2 regions of the Streptomyces sp. NPDC029956 genome follow, and region 2 is predicted to be linked to the other one. Evidence: predicted binding sites of a transcription regulator. Region 2 holds the regulator's gene; the other holds the start of a gene.

Region 1 (6,938 bases), on a different contig from region 2:
AGGTCTCCGGTGTGGCGGCTCAACTCGTCGATGAGAGCCCAGAAGGCGTCTTCGTTCATGCGTACGAGCATGACACCCCCGGCTGACATCCAGGTCACGATTTACCTGTGGGTGGACGCACGCGTCACCTGCGCGAACGCGCGGGGCACGACGGAGCGGGGTGCCCGTCGAGGACACCCCGCTCCGTCTCACCGTCGTACGGACGTCGTACGCGCCCCGCACGCGCCCCGCACGGGCTCCGTGCGGGCTCCGTGCGGGCCCGTGCGGGAGTTACGCCGCCGCCACTCCCACCGGCACCGCCGCCGGCGCCAGGGCGATCTCCAGGACCTGGCGGACGTCCGTCACCGGGTGGACCTCCAGCTTCTCCAGGACCTCGGCCGGGACGTCGTCCAGGTCGGCCTCGTTCCGCTTGGGGATCACGACCGTGGTGATGCCCGCCCGGTGCGCGGCGAGGAGCTTCTGCTTCACGCCGCCGATCGGGAGGACCCGGCCGGTGAGGGAGACCTCGCCGGTCATGGCCACGTCCGTACGGACGAGCCGTCCGCTGAGCAGGGAGGCGAGGGCGGTCGTCATGGTGACGCCCGCGCTCGGGCCGTCCTTGGGGACCGCGCCCGCCGGGAAGTGGATGTGCACGCCGCGGTCCTTCAGTCCGGTGACGGGCAGTTCCAGTTCCGCGCCGTGCGAGCGGAGGAAGGAGAGCGCGATCTGCGCCGACTCCTTCATCACGTCGCCCAGCTGACCGGTGAGGGTCAGCCCGGCGGCGCCGGTCTCCGGATCGGCCAGGGACGCCTCGACGAAGAGGACGTCACCGCCCGCGCCGGTCACGGCGAGCCCGGTGGCGACACCCGGCACGGCGGTCCGGCGCTCCGCCGGGTCCTGGGCCGACTCGGGCACGTGGTGCGGTCGCCCGATGAGCTCGCGCAGGTCGTCGGGACCGACGTTGAACGGCAGTTCCCGGTCGCCCAGTTCGTGCTGGGCAGCGATCTTGCGGAGCAGCCGGGAGATCGCCCGCTCCAGGGTGCGTACGCCCGCCTCGCGGGTGTACTCGCCGGCCAGCCTGCGCAGGCTCGCGTCTTCCAGGACGACCTCGCCGGGCTCGAGGCCCGCGCGCTCCAGCTGTCGGGGCAGCAGGTGGTCGCGGGCGATGACGACCTTCTCGTCCTCGGTGTAGCCGTCGAGCCTGACCAGCTCCATGCGGTCGAGCAGGGCCTCCGGGATGGCTTCGAGGACGTTGGCCGTGGCCAGGAAGACGACGTCCGAGAGGTCGAGTTCGACCTCCAGGTAGTGGTCGCGGAAGGTGTGGTTCTGCGCCGGGTCGAGCACTTCGAGGAGGGCCGCCGCGGGATCGCCGCGGAAGTCGGAGCCGACCTTGTCGATCTCGTCGAGCAGGATCACCGGGTTCATGGACCCGGCCTCCTTGACGGCCCGCACGATCCGGCCCGGCAGGGCGCCGACGTAGGTCCTGCGGTGACCGCGGATCTCCGCCTCGTCACGGACGCCGCCGAGGGCGACCCGGACGAACTCGCGGCCCATCGCGTGCGCGACCGACTCGCCGAGCGAGGTCTTGCCGACGCCGGGCGGGCCGACGAGGGCGAGTACGGCACCGCCGCGGCGGCCGCCGACCACGCCGAGGCCGCGCTCGGCACGGCGCTTGCGCACCGCGAGGTACTCGGTGATCCGCTCCTTCACGTCGTCCAGGCCCGCGTGCTCGGCGTCGAGGACGGCGCGGGCGCCGCGGATGTCGTACGCGGCCGCGCCGTCATCGGATCGCACGTTCCACGGGAGTTCCAGGACGGTGTCCAGCCAGGTGCGGATCCAGGAGCCCTCGGGGGACTGGTCGCTGGACCGCTCCAGCTTCTCGACCTCCTTGAGGGCGGCCTCGCGGACCTTCTCGGGCAGGTCGGCGGCCTCCACGCGGGCGCGGTAGTCGTCGGACTCGTCTCCGGCGTCCTCGGACTCGCCGTTGAGGTCGCGGAGCTCCTTGCGGACGGCTTCGAGCTGGCGGCGGAGCAGGAACTCGCGCTGCTGCTTGTCGACACCCTCCTGGACGTCCTTCGCGATGGTCTCGGCGACGTCCTGCTCGGCGAGGTGCTCGCGGAGCTGGGCGGTGGCGAGCTTGAGGCGGGCGACCGGGTCGGCGGTCTCCAGGAGCGCGACCTTCTGCTCGACGGTGAGGAAGGGCGAGTATCCGGAGTTGTCGGCGAGGGCGCCGACGCCGTCGATCTGCTGGACGCGGTCGACGACCTGCCAGGCACCGCGCTTCTTGAGCCAGCTGGTGGCGAGCGCCTTGTACTCCTTGATCAGGTCGGTGACCTGACCGGGCAGCGGTTCGGGCAGGGCCTCCTCGACGGTGCTGCCCTCGACCCAGAGGGCGGCGCCGGGTCCGGTCGTACCGGCGCCGATGCGCACGCGGCCGAGGCCGCGGATCAGGGCGCCGGGGTCGCCGTCGGACAGTCGTCCGACCTGCTCGACGGTGCCCAGCACGCCGGTTCCGGCGTAGGTCCCGTCGACGCGGGGCACGAGCAGCACCCGCGGCTTGCCGGCGCCGGGCCGCGCGGCGGCCTGGGCGGCCTCCACCGCGGCGCGTACGTCGTTGTCGGACAGGTCGAGCGGCACCACCATTCCCGGCAGCACGACCTCGTCGTCAAGCGGCAGCACGGGCAGAGTGAGCGGCACGGACGGCTTGGAGTCGGAAGCCATGATCTCCCCTTCGGCAGTCAAGTTGAGCTATGCCGACTCAATGCATGTGAGCCCATGAATGTTCCCGGACGTCCGTTCGCTCTGAGCGATCACCCTCGCACGGCCCACTTACGACCGATGTAATGCCTGGATGGATATAGCAGCTCTTACATCGGCCTGGGTGACGGGCTGGACCGTCTCGCGGGGCACCCCGGCAGCCGTCGACGAGCCCTGGGGCCACCGGATCGACGTGGGGCTGCCCCGGCACGTCGTACGGCATGTGCTGCCCGCCCCCGACGCGGCCACGGTCGGCGCACTCTGCGCCCGGCTCACCGCCCCGTACAGCTGGCTCAAGATCATGGCGGGGCCCGCGGACGCGCGCGCGTGGATCACGGAGGGATGGACGGTCCCCGACGACCCGGGCTTCATGATGGTCAAGCCGCTGGACCCCGGCGCCCGGCCCGCACCGCCCGAGGGATACGCGCGGACCACCGAGGTCCGGGACGGTGTCATCCGGGTCCGCGTCCTGGCGCCCGACGGCACCCTCGCCGCCCGCGGCCAGATCGCCCCGACCGGTTCCACGGCCGTCGCCGACCAGATCGAGACGGACCCCGCGCACCGGCGGCGCGGTCTCGGCGCCAACGTCATGCGCACCCTGGAGGCGGCCGCCGCCCAGGCCGGCGCCGAGACCGGGGTGCTCGCCGCGACCACGGACGGCCTCGCGCTGTACGACTCCCTCGACTGGCGCTACCGGGGGCCGCTGACCGGCATCGTCCGGGACGGCGGCGGGGCCGGGGGCGACGGCAGGACCGGGGGCGACGCGGTGACGGGGACGGGGAGCGGCTGACGGGGCGGGGAACGGCCGACGGTCCGGGGCCGGACCTGACCATCCGGCTGCGCGCGGCGCCCGTCACCCGGCATGCTCGGTCCATGGTGAGAGGCGTACGCGGCACGTGGTGCGGGACCCTGCTTCTGGTCGGGGTCCTGGTCGGCGGTACGAGCGGCTGCGGGCCGGAGACACCGCCCGCCCCGGGCGGGCCGCCGTCGAGGACGAGCGGACCGGCCGAGCCGGGCGCCACGGCGACGACCACGACACCCCCGGACGCCACGACCGCCCCCGGCACCTCGTCGCCGCCCGCGACCCCGGGGACCTCCCCGGGGGACCCCCACCCGGCCGAGGTCCTCGTCGAGGTCGTCGTCAACGGCGGCCTCGCCGGTGTCCGCAACACGCTCGTCGTCCACTACGACGGCTCCTGGACCAGCCGCTCCGGCACCAAGGCGCCCCGCACCGGCCGGCAGACCCCCGCCGAGGCCGCCGAGCTCCGGGCCGCCCTGGAGGACCCCGCGTACGCCCGGGTCCCGGAGCGGCCTACGGGCGGCCCGGTCTTCGACGGCTTCCAGTACTACGTGACGTACCGCCACCGTCTCGTCGTCTCGGGCGACGGCGAGCGCCCGGCGGCGCTCCAGCGGGTCTTCGCCGCCCTCCCGGAGGGCGGCCCGCCGACGAACCCCTGAGCCCGCACCGGCACCCGCCTGGAGAACCGAACCGGGGCACGCGCGCGATAGAGAAGGCGTGAGACTGTTGCGCCCCGCAGGGGGAGGCCCTTCCGGGGGCGACGAGGACGACGACTCGGCGCTGCTGCGCGCGGTCGCCCGGGGGGACTCCGAGGCGCTCGCCGTGCTGTACGACCGGCACGCGGGCTGGCTGCACGCGCGTCTCGCCCGGCGCTGCCCGGACGAGGAGACCGTGCGGGAGGTCCTCCAGGACACCTTCGTCACGGTGTGGCGCTCGGCCGGCGGCCACCGGGGCCGGGGCGAGGCCGGCGGCTGGATCTGGGTGATCGCGGCCCGGCGTCTGGTGGACGCGCAGCGGGCCGGGGCCCGCGCGGAACGCGCCGTGGAACGGGCGGTCGAACACGCCGCCGCACCCACGGGGCCGTCCACCACCGCGTCCTCCGCCGAGGACCGGGTGCTCGCCGGACTGGAGTACGGGGAGGTGGGCGCGGCCCTCGACCGGATCTCGCCCGAACTCGCCGAGGTCCTGCGGGCGACCGTCGTCGACGGCCTGACGACCCGCGAGACCGCCCGGCTCCTCGGCATACCCGAGGGCACGGTCAAGACCCGCGCCCTGCGCGCCCGCCGCGAGCTGCGCGCCGCACTCGGAGCGGCCCACTCCGGTGGTCCGCACGCCTTGGGAGGCACCGCATGACGACACGACGCCCCCCTGCCGACGGACCCGGGAGCCCCGGGCTCCCCTGGCACGTCTCCGACGCCCTCGCGCGCCGGTACGCCGACGGGTCGGCCGCCGAGACCGACGCCTGGTCGCTGGAGAAGCACGTCGAGTCCTGTGCGGGCTGCGCGGGCCGCGTCTCGGCCGCCGTACGGGCCGGAACGGCCGGCCCGGTCCTCGCGAGCGTCCGCGCCGAGCTGCTCGCGTCCCTCGGGCCCGGTCGGGCGCCGGAGGGTGCCCGGACCGAACGCCAGGGTTCCCCCGGCCGCCGGACCGCACCCGGTACGCCCACCGGCCGCCGGTTCGCACCCGGTGCCTCCCCCGGCCGCCGGTTCGCCGCCGCCGCCCTCCTCGGGCGCCCACCCGCATCAGCCGCCGCCCCGGGGCGCCGACCCGACCCCGCCGCCTCCGCCCGCCCCCGGCCCGCCCCCGGCGGGCACGCCTCGGGCGGGAACGCCCCCGCCCCCACCGCACCCGCCTCGTACGCCCCCACCCCCCTCGGCCGGTGGGCCCGGCTCTGGTGGGCCGTGGGGCCCGCCCTCCGCGGGTCCTGGGTGGTGGCCGTGATGCTGGTCGTCGGCGGGGCCTTCGGGCTCGCCTACGGAGCCGGGGTCCAGGGGGCACGCGGTCTGCTGCTCGCCCTCTCGCCCGTCCTCCCGCTCGCCGGCGTCGCCGTCTCGTACGGACGTCACGCCGACCCGCTGTACGAGATCACCGCCGCCACCCCGTCCGGCGGGCTGCGGCTGCTGCTCACCCGTACCGCCGCCGTCCTCGCCGTCTGCGTACCGCTGCTGACCGCGGGCGGTGCGCTGCTGCCGCCGGTGGCCGGATTCCCGGGGGCCGCGGCCTGGTTGCTCCCCGGCCTGGCGCTGACCCTGGCGACGCTCGCGCTCGGCTCGTTCGTCGGCTGCCGGGCAGCCGCCGCGACGCTCGGCGGCGGATGGCTGCTCGCCGTCACGGGCCCCCTGCTCGGCCCCGTGGACACGGCCGCTTCGACCACGGCGCTCGCCCCGTACCTCTCCGGCCCCGCCGCCCAGGGGGGATGGGCCGCGGCCGCGCTGGCCTGCGCCGCCCTCCTCGCGCTGCGGCGCCGTTCCTTCGACCACCTGGAGTCCCGGTGAACGTCTCGACCGCCGTCGCGGTGAGCGGACTGACCGTCCGCCACCGCCGTACCCTCGCCCTCGACCGGCTCGACCTGTCCCTCGGCCCCGGCGTCCACGGTCTGCTCGGCCCGAACGGCGCCGGCAAGACCTCCCTCATCCGGGTCCTCGCGACCGTCGCCGCCCCCTCCTCCGGCCGGGTGGAGCTGCTCGGCGCAGACGCGACCAGCCACCGCGAACGCACCGGCATCCGGCGCCGGCTCGGCTATCTGCCTCAGGACTTCGGCTACTACCCGGCCTTCACCGTGCGGGAGTTCGTGGCCTACGTCGCCTGGCTCAAGGAGGTGCCGGCCGAACGCGTGCCGGCGGCCGTGGAGCACGCGGTGGCACGGGTCGGGCTCGGCGACCGGATCGACGCGCGGATGAAGGCGCTGTCGGGCGGCATGGTCCGGCGCGCCGGAATCGCCCAGGCCATCGTGAACGAACCGGAGTTGCTGCTGCTCGACGAGCCGACCGCGGGCCTCGACCCGGAGCAGCGGGTCGACTTCCGGGCGCTGCTGCGGGAGCTGGGCCGAGAGGCGACGGTGGTGGTCTCCACGCACCTGGTGGAGGACGTGGCCGCGGCCTGCACCGACGTCGCCCTCATCGAGTCGGGCCGCCTCGCCTTCCAGGGTTCGACGGCCGAACTCACCGCACTCGGAGGGGAGTCGACCGACGGGAACGACTCCACGACGCATGCCGTCGAGCGCGGCTACACGGTCGCCCTGCGCGCCCACCGGACGCCCTCGGACTCCACGGACGGAGCACTCCGGTGACCACCACCCTCACCCCTCCCCCGCCCCGTGCCGCCCGCCGGACCATCCGCGCCCCGAGGCCCGTCCTCATCGAGTTGCGTCGCGGGCTCGGCCCCTGGACCGGCGTCGCCGTCC
Region 2 (6,938 bases):
TGCGACGAGTCCGGTCATAAGCACAGTCACGGTGAACTATGCGACGTGGGCAAGGAGCTCTATGCGAGTGCGCTCCGCACCGGCCGCATAGCCCGCGCAGACGCCGAAGCCGCCCCCTGCCTGAGGGAACTCTCCCTCCTGCACCCGGACCCGGACGACAGCCAGTGCCTGCGCCCCGTGCCGCCGTCGATCGCCCTGAACCAGCTCGTGCACCCCATCGAGCAGGAGATACAGGTCCGGCGGCAGCACGCGATAGCCCTCGCGGACGCTTTCGAGCCGTTCATGGCGATCCACACCCAGGATCCGTCCGGCGCCCAGGCCATCACGGTCCTCGAAGGCCTCAGCGTCATCAACGCCGCCCTCGACCGCGCCATCAACGAGTGCACCGAGGAACTCCTCACCATCCAGCCCGGCAGCGGCCGCCGCCCCGAGACCCTCGAAGCCGCCCTGCGCCGCATGGAACCGCTCCTCGACCGCGGTGTCCGGATGCGGACGCTCTACCAGCACACGGCACGGCACCATCCCGCCACGCTGGCCTACGTCGAACGCGTCGCGCCGTACGGACTCGAACTGCGCACCCTCGAGGAGATCGTCGACCGGCTGATCATCGTCGACCGCAAGGTCGCCTTCGTGCCCGCGCGCAGCGACCGCCAGGTCGCCCTCGAACTCCGCCACGAGGGCCTCGTCCAGTACCTCGTCGGTGTCTTCGACCAGTTCTGGCTGCACGGCGTGCCGTGGGAGGACGAGATCCCGTACAGCCCCTCCGTGGACGGCATAGGCGGCGTCCAGCGCTCCATCGCCAAACTCCTCGTCGAGGGCCACGTCGACGAGGCCATCGCCCGCCGCCTCGGCATGAACGTGCGCACCTGCCGCGCCCACATCGCCAAACTCGCCGCCGCCCTCGGCAGCGGCAGCCGGGCCCAGCTCGGCTACCTGATCGCGCAGTCGGGCATCCTCGAGGGAGACAACTGACCACCCAGACACCCGACCAGCGTCGAACGGGACAACTCACCACCGTGTACGTACAGATCGACCTCGACGGGCCCGCCGGGACCCTCCGCGTCTCCGGGCACGACCTGCCCACCGTGGAGCTCGTACGGGCCCCCGGGACCCGCCCCGACACCCACACGCCGATAGGCACCCGCAAGCCCGACCTGCTCGCGCTGGCGGTGGGCGGGGAACCCGCCGTCATCAGGCCGGCCCGCGCACGACTGCTGCGGCGCTCCTACCGGGTCGACGTCCGCGTCGACGGCGTCCGCTACCGGCTCGTCCCCTGCTCGTACGTGGACAGCCGGCTCACCCGGAACGGGAAGTCGCTCGGCACCCTGGAGTCCTCCGGCGACGGCAGGGTCGACGCCGACTGGAACCCGGCCGCCGCCCTCACCCCGCTCGACCACGCCGTCGGCACCGCCCTCGCCGCCGCGTTCGGCACGGGCGCCGCGCCCTGGTGGGAGACGCTCGGCGACATCGTGGCGGAGCTCACCCCGTAGCCGCCCGCAGGCCCGCGGCCCCGTACGCGCGTGAAGCCCCTTCCACAGCCGTGGAAGGGGCTTCACGCGTTCAGGAACCGCTCACCGCGCGGTCGGGGACTACTCGCCGCGCTTGGGACGCCAGACCACCAGCGCACTCGCCTGCTGCACGTCCTGGTACGGCACCAGATCGCGCCGGTACGAGGCGTGCACCTGGGCCTCGCGCTGCCGCATCGCCGCCGCCGCGCCGTCGACGGCGGCCGACAGCTCCGCGATCCGGCTCTGCAGCGCCGCGACCTGGTTCTCCAGCTCGATGATGCGCTTGATCCCGGCCAGGTTGATGCCCTCGTCCTGCGACAACTGCTGCACCTGACGGAGCAGCTCGATGTCACGGGCGGAGTAGCGCCGGCCACGACCCGCCGTACGGTCCGGGGAGACCAGACCGAGACGGTCGTACTGACGCAGGGTCTGCGGATGCAGACCGGAGAGCTGGGCCGCCACCGAGATGACGTACACCGGCGACTCGTCGGTCAGTTCGTACGGATTGCGTCGGCGTCCGTCCACCGGGTCACGCTCCCTTCGCGGCCTGGAACAGCTCCGCCCGAGGGTCCTCGGAGGCGGTCGCCTCGCGGTAGGTCTCCAGGGCGTCACGTGCCTTGTCGTCCAGCTCCTTCGGCACCGCGACCTCGACCGTCACGAGCAGGTCGCCGCGCGTGCCGTCCTTGCGGACCGCGCCCTTGCCCCGGGCGCGCATGGTCCGGCCGTTCGGAGTGCCCGCGGGCAGCTTGAGGGTGACCGCGGGGCCGCCGAGGGTCGGCACCTTGATCTCGCCGCCGAGCGCCGCCTCCGTGAAGGAGACCGGCACGGTGACGGTGAGGTTGTCGTCCTTGCGACCGAAGACCGGGTGGGTGTCGACGTGCACCACGACGTACAGGTCGCCGTTCTGCCCGCCGCGCTCCCCCGGTGCTCCCTTGCCGCGCAGCCGGATCCTCTGGTTGTCCGAGACACCCGCCGGGATGCGGACCTGCATGGTGCGGGAGGACTTCGCCCGCCCGCTGCCCTTGCAGATCTCGCAGGGGTTCTCGGCGATGAGGCCGCGGCCCTTGCAGTCCACGCACGGGTCGGTGAGCGAGAAACCGCCGCCGCTGCCGCGCGAGACCTGTCCGGTGCCGACGCAGGTCGGGCACACCCTGGGGGTGCCGTTCTTGTCGCCGGTGCCCGAACACGCCGTGCACGGCTGCTGGCTGGACATCCGCAGCGGTACGGTCGCGCCCTCGATGGCCTCGGTGAAGCTGAGCGTCACCTCGGACTCGATGTCCTGACCGCGTCGCGGCTGGGTACGGGGGCCCCCGCCGGCGCCGCGGTTGAACAGGCCGCCGAAGACGTCCCCGATGCCGCCGCCGCCACCGCCGAAGCCGCCGCCCGCGCCGCCCTGGGTGCCTCCGAAGAGGTCACCCAGGTCGAAGTTGAACGAGCCGCCGCCGGGGCCTCCGGGTGACCGGAAGCCGCCGTTCCCGAAGAGGGCGCGGGCCTCGTCGTACTCCTTGCGCTTCTTGGGGTCGCCGAGGATGTCGTTCGCCTCGGAGATCTCCTTGAAGCGCTCCTCGGCCTTGGCGTCGTTCTTGTTGGCGTCCGGGTGGTTCTCGCGGGCGAGCTTCCGGTACGCCTTCTTGATCTCGGCCTCGGTGGCGTCCTTGGGGACGCCGAGAACCTTGTAGTAGTCCTTCTCGACGAAGTCCTTCGTGCTCATCGACGTCCCTCCTTCCGGACTGCTCCGGGGTGTGTCACCGCTGTGCGGTCGGTCGCGCTACCCCTCTTCGGGGGCACCGCTCTCCTCGTCAGTGGACGACTTGGCATCGTCCTTGGCCGGTGCCGCGCCCGGCTGGGGCTCGGCGACGGCCACGCGGGCGGGCCGGATGGTCCGCTCGCCGATCCGGTACCCCGGCTGCAGGATCGCCACGCACGTCGTCTCGGTGACGTCCGGCGCGTACGAGTGCATCAGGGCCTCGTGGATCGTCGGGTCGAAGGGCTCGCCCTCCTTGCCGAACTGCTGCAGACCCATCTTCGCGACGACGGTCTCCAGCGATTCGGCCACCGACTTGAACCCGCCCACGAGCTCGCCGTGGTCCCGGGCCCGGCCGACGTCGTCGAGCACCGGGAGCAGGTCGCTCAGGAGGCCCGCGACGGCGATCTCCTTGACCGTGACCCGGTCCCGCTCCACGCGGCGGCGGTAGTTCTGGTACTCGGCCTGGAGCCGCTGGAGGTCCGCGGTGCGCTCCTCGAGCGCCTTGCGTGCCTGGTCCAGCTGCGCCAGCAGAGCTACGTCAGTTGCGTCCCCGGCCGGGGCCGCCCCCTCCGCCTTGTCGGCGGAGGCAGCGGCGGTCTCGGGCTCCTCGGGCGTGCCGTCGGCGGGGACTTCGGGCTTCTCCTCGAAGCCCGGGGTCTCCTCCGACATCAGGCAGCGCCGCCCTTCGGCTTGTCCTCGTCCACGATCTCGGCGTCGACGACGTCGTCGTCGGCCTGGGCCTGCTGGCCACCTGCATCGCCGCCCGCGGCCTGCGCGCCCTGGGCGTCGGCGTAGAGCGCCTGGCCGAGCTTCTGGGAGACGGCCGCGACCTTCTCGGTGGCGGTGCGGATCTCGGCGGTGTCCTCGCCCTTGAGCTTCTCCTTCAGCTCGACGAGCGAGGCCTCGACCTCGGCCTTGACGTCACCGGGGACCTTGTCCTCGTTGTCCTTGAGGAACTTCTCCGTCTGGTAGACGAGCTGCTCGCCCTGGTTGCGGGACTCGGCGGCCTCGCGGCGACGGTGGTCCTCGTCCGCGTACTGCTCGGCCTCCTGGCGCATCCGGTCGACCTCGTCCTTCGGCAGCGAGGAGCCGCCGGTGACGGTCATCTTCTGCTCCTTGCCCGTGCCGAGGTCCTTCGCGGTCACGTGCATGATGCCGTTGGCGTCGATGTCGAAGGCGACCTCGATCTGCGGGACGCCACGCGGGGCCGGCGGCAGACCGGTCAGCTCGAACATGCCGAGCTTCTTGTTGTACGCCGCGATCTCGCGCTCGCCCTGGTAGACCTGGATCTGCACGGACGGCTGGTTGTCCTCGGCCGTCGTGAAGATCTCGGACCGCTTGGTCGGGATCGTGGTGTTGCGCTCGATGAGCTTGGTCATGATGCCGCCCTTGGTCTCGATACCGAGGGACAGCGGGGTCACGTCGAGGAGCAGGACGTCCTTGACCTCACCCTTGAGGACACCGGCCTGGAGCGCGGCGCCGATGGCGACGACCTCGTCCGGGTTGACGCCCTTGTTGGCGTCCTGACCGCCGGTCAGCTCCTTGACGAGCTCGGCGACGGCCGGCATGCGGGTCGAACCACCGACGAGAACGACGTGGTCGATCTCGGAGAGGTTGATGCCCGCGTCCTTGATGACGTTGTGGAACGGCACCTTGCAGCGGTCGAGCAGGTCCGAGGTGAGCTGCTGGAACTGGGCTCGGGTGAGCTTCTCGTCCAGGTGCAGCGGGCCCTCGGCGGAGGCCGTGATGTACGGCAGGTTGATGGAGGTCTCGGTCGAGGACGAGAGCTCGATCTTCGCCTTCTCCGCGGCCTCGCGGAGACGCTGGAGAGCCATCTTGTCCTTGGCCAGGTCCACGCCGTGGCCGTTCTGGAACTGCGTCACCAGGTAGTCGACGACGCGCTGGTCCCAGTCGTCACCACCGAGGTGGTTGTCACCGTTGGTGGCCTTCACCTCGACGACGCCGTCGCCGATCTCCAGGAGGGACACGTCGAAGGTGCCGCCACCGAGGTCGAAGACGAGGATCGTCTGGTCGTCCTTGTCGAGGCCGTACGCGAGGGCGGCCGCGGTCGGCTCGTTGACGATGCGCAGGACGTTGAGGCCCGCGATCTCACCGGCCTCCTTGGTGGCCTGGCGCTCGGAGTCGTTGAAGTACGCCGGCACGGTGATGACCGCGTCGACGACCTTCTCGCCCAGGTAGGCCTCGGCGTCGCGCTTCAGCTTCTGCAGGATGAAGGCGCTCATCTGCTGCGGGTTGAAGTTCTTGCCGTCGATCTCGATCTTCCAGTCGGTGCCCATGTGGCGCTTGACCGACCGGATGGTCCTGTCGACGTTGGTGACGGCCTGACGCTTGGCCACCTCGCCGACGAGCACCTCGCCGTTCTTCGCGAAGGCGACGACGGACGGCGTGGTCCTGGCGCCCTCGGCGTTGGTGATGACGGTGGGCTCGCCGCCTTCGAGAACGCTGACGACGGAGTTAGTCGTGCCCAGGTCGATGCCGACCGCACGTGCCATTTCGGTTCCTCCAGCTGACGTACTTGAGTGGATCTGACTCAAGGATGCATGACGACGCGGACCGCGTCAACAGACCTGAGTGGAGGGGGCTCAACTCTTCGCCCTTTATCTCGCTCATACGGAGTCGAGCGCGCGTCGATCCCTGGTCGGACCGGGTGTCGCATGAGAGAGTCCGATCGCCCCATGTCGGGCAAACCAGCCATATCCCACGAATATCCCATGATTCTCGTTCGTCGCTCGGAAGGGTGTGGGGAATGCTCGGAAGGGTGCGGGAATGACGGCCAAGCGCACGTTCGACGTCATGGGCGGGCTCGCCCTCCTGGTCGCCCTGTCCCCCCTGCTCGCCGCCGTCGCCCTCTCGGTCGCCCTCGGCTCGGCCACCCCCGGCCGGGGCGTGCTGCGCCGCCGCACGGTGGCAGGCTTGGAGGGAGAACCCTTCACGATGCTGACCTTCCGCACGAAGAGCCCGCTGGCCGCGCTGCCGCTCCTCGTGCACGTCGTCGGCGGCCGGATGTCGCTGGTCGGACCGTGTCCACTGACCCCGGGCCACCGCGAGTGCGCGGGCGAGGGGCGCCGTCGGCTCTCCGTGCGCCCCGGACTGACCGGCCCGTGGCAGATCAGCGGACGCTCGGACCTGCCGTGGGAGGAGCGCGAGCTGCTCGACCTGCACTACGTGGACCACCACTGGCTGGGGATGGACCTGTCGATCCTGGCGCGTACGCTTCCAGCAGTCCGCAGACGGCGCGCGGCAAGGTTTGCCTGAGCGACACAGATCACCGCGAGCGCCGCTACAGCACGGGGCCCCGAACGGGTAATCTCAGCACGGACTCCATAAGTTACCGCTTAGTAGGCCCGCCCGAGGAGCCCCTCATGCAACTCGCCGCGATCATCGTGTCGATCGCCATCACGGTGGTGGCCGTCGCGCTGTTCGGCCGTGCCACCGTGCAGATCTACCGGTTCGTGCGCCTCGGGCAGCCCGTGCCCGCCGGCACCCGCACCGGAGACCCCACCCAGCGCACCGTGACCCTGGTCAAGGAATTCCTCGGCCACACCCGGATGAACCGCTGGGGCATCGTCGGCTTCGCGCACTGGTTCGTCGCGGTGGGCTTCTTCTCGCTGCTCCTGACGATCGTGAACGCCTTCGGCCAGCTCTTCCAGGCCGACTGGCTG

Evidence for each region. The regulator HspR, encoded in region 2, represses chaperone genes until heat shock. The targets are predictions, from matches to a motif close to TTGAGNNNNNNNNNCTCAA.
Region 1: a site for HspR is predicted at 2,723-2,741, ahead of lon (endopeptidase La). Genes of this name have one in related genera too.

The regions. Positions count from the first base shown of each region.
Region 1 covers NZ_JBVHZJ010000011.1:146,513-153,450, forward strand. The annotation lists gene ACZ4XX_RS11885 (DUF4240 domain-containing protein) at 1-59, opposite strand, end outside; gene lon (endopeptidase La) at 271-2,700, opposite strand; gene ACZ4XX_RS11895 (GNAT family N-acetyltransferase) at 2,831-3,526, shown strand; gene ACZ4XX_RS11900 (hypothetical protein) at 3,610-4,194, shown strand; gene ACZ4XX_RS11905 (RNA polymerase sigma factor) at 4,253-4,888, shown strand; gene ACZ4XX_RS11910 (DNA polymerase III subunit gamma/tau domain-containing protein) at 4,885-6,030, shown strand; gene ACZ4XX_RS11915 (ABC transporter ATP-binding protein) at 6,027-6,824, shown strand; gene ACZ4XX_RS11920 (hypothetical protein) at 6,821-6,938, shown strand, end outside.
Region 2 covers NZ_JBVHZJ010000003.1:39,948-46,885, reverse strand. The annotation lists gene ACZ4XX_RS02700 (hypothetical protein) at 1-972, shown strand, start outside; gene ACZ4XX_RS02695 (hypothetical protein) at 1,017-1,490, shown strand; gene ACZ4XX_RS02690 (heat shock protein transcriptional repressor HspR) at 1,590-2,033, opposite strand; gene dnaJ (molecular chaperone DnaJ) at 2,038-3,219, opposite strand; gene grpE (nucleotide exchange factor GrpE) at 3,277-3,924, opposite strand; gene dnaK (molecular chaperone DnaK) at 3,924-5,768, opposite strand; gene ACZ4XX_RS02670 (sugar transferase) at 6,043-6,531, shown strand; gene ACZ4XX_RS02665 ((Fe-S)-binding protein) at 6,639-6,938, shown strand, end outside.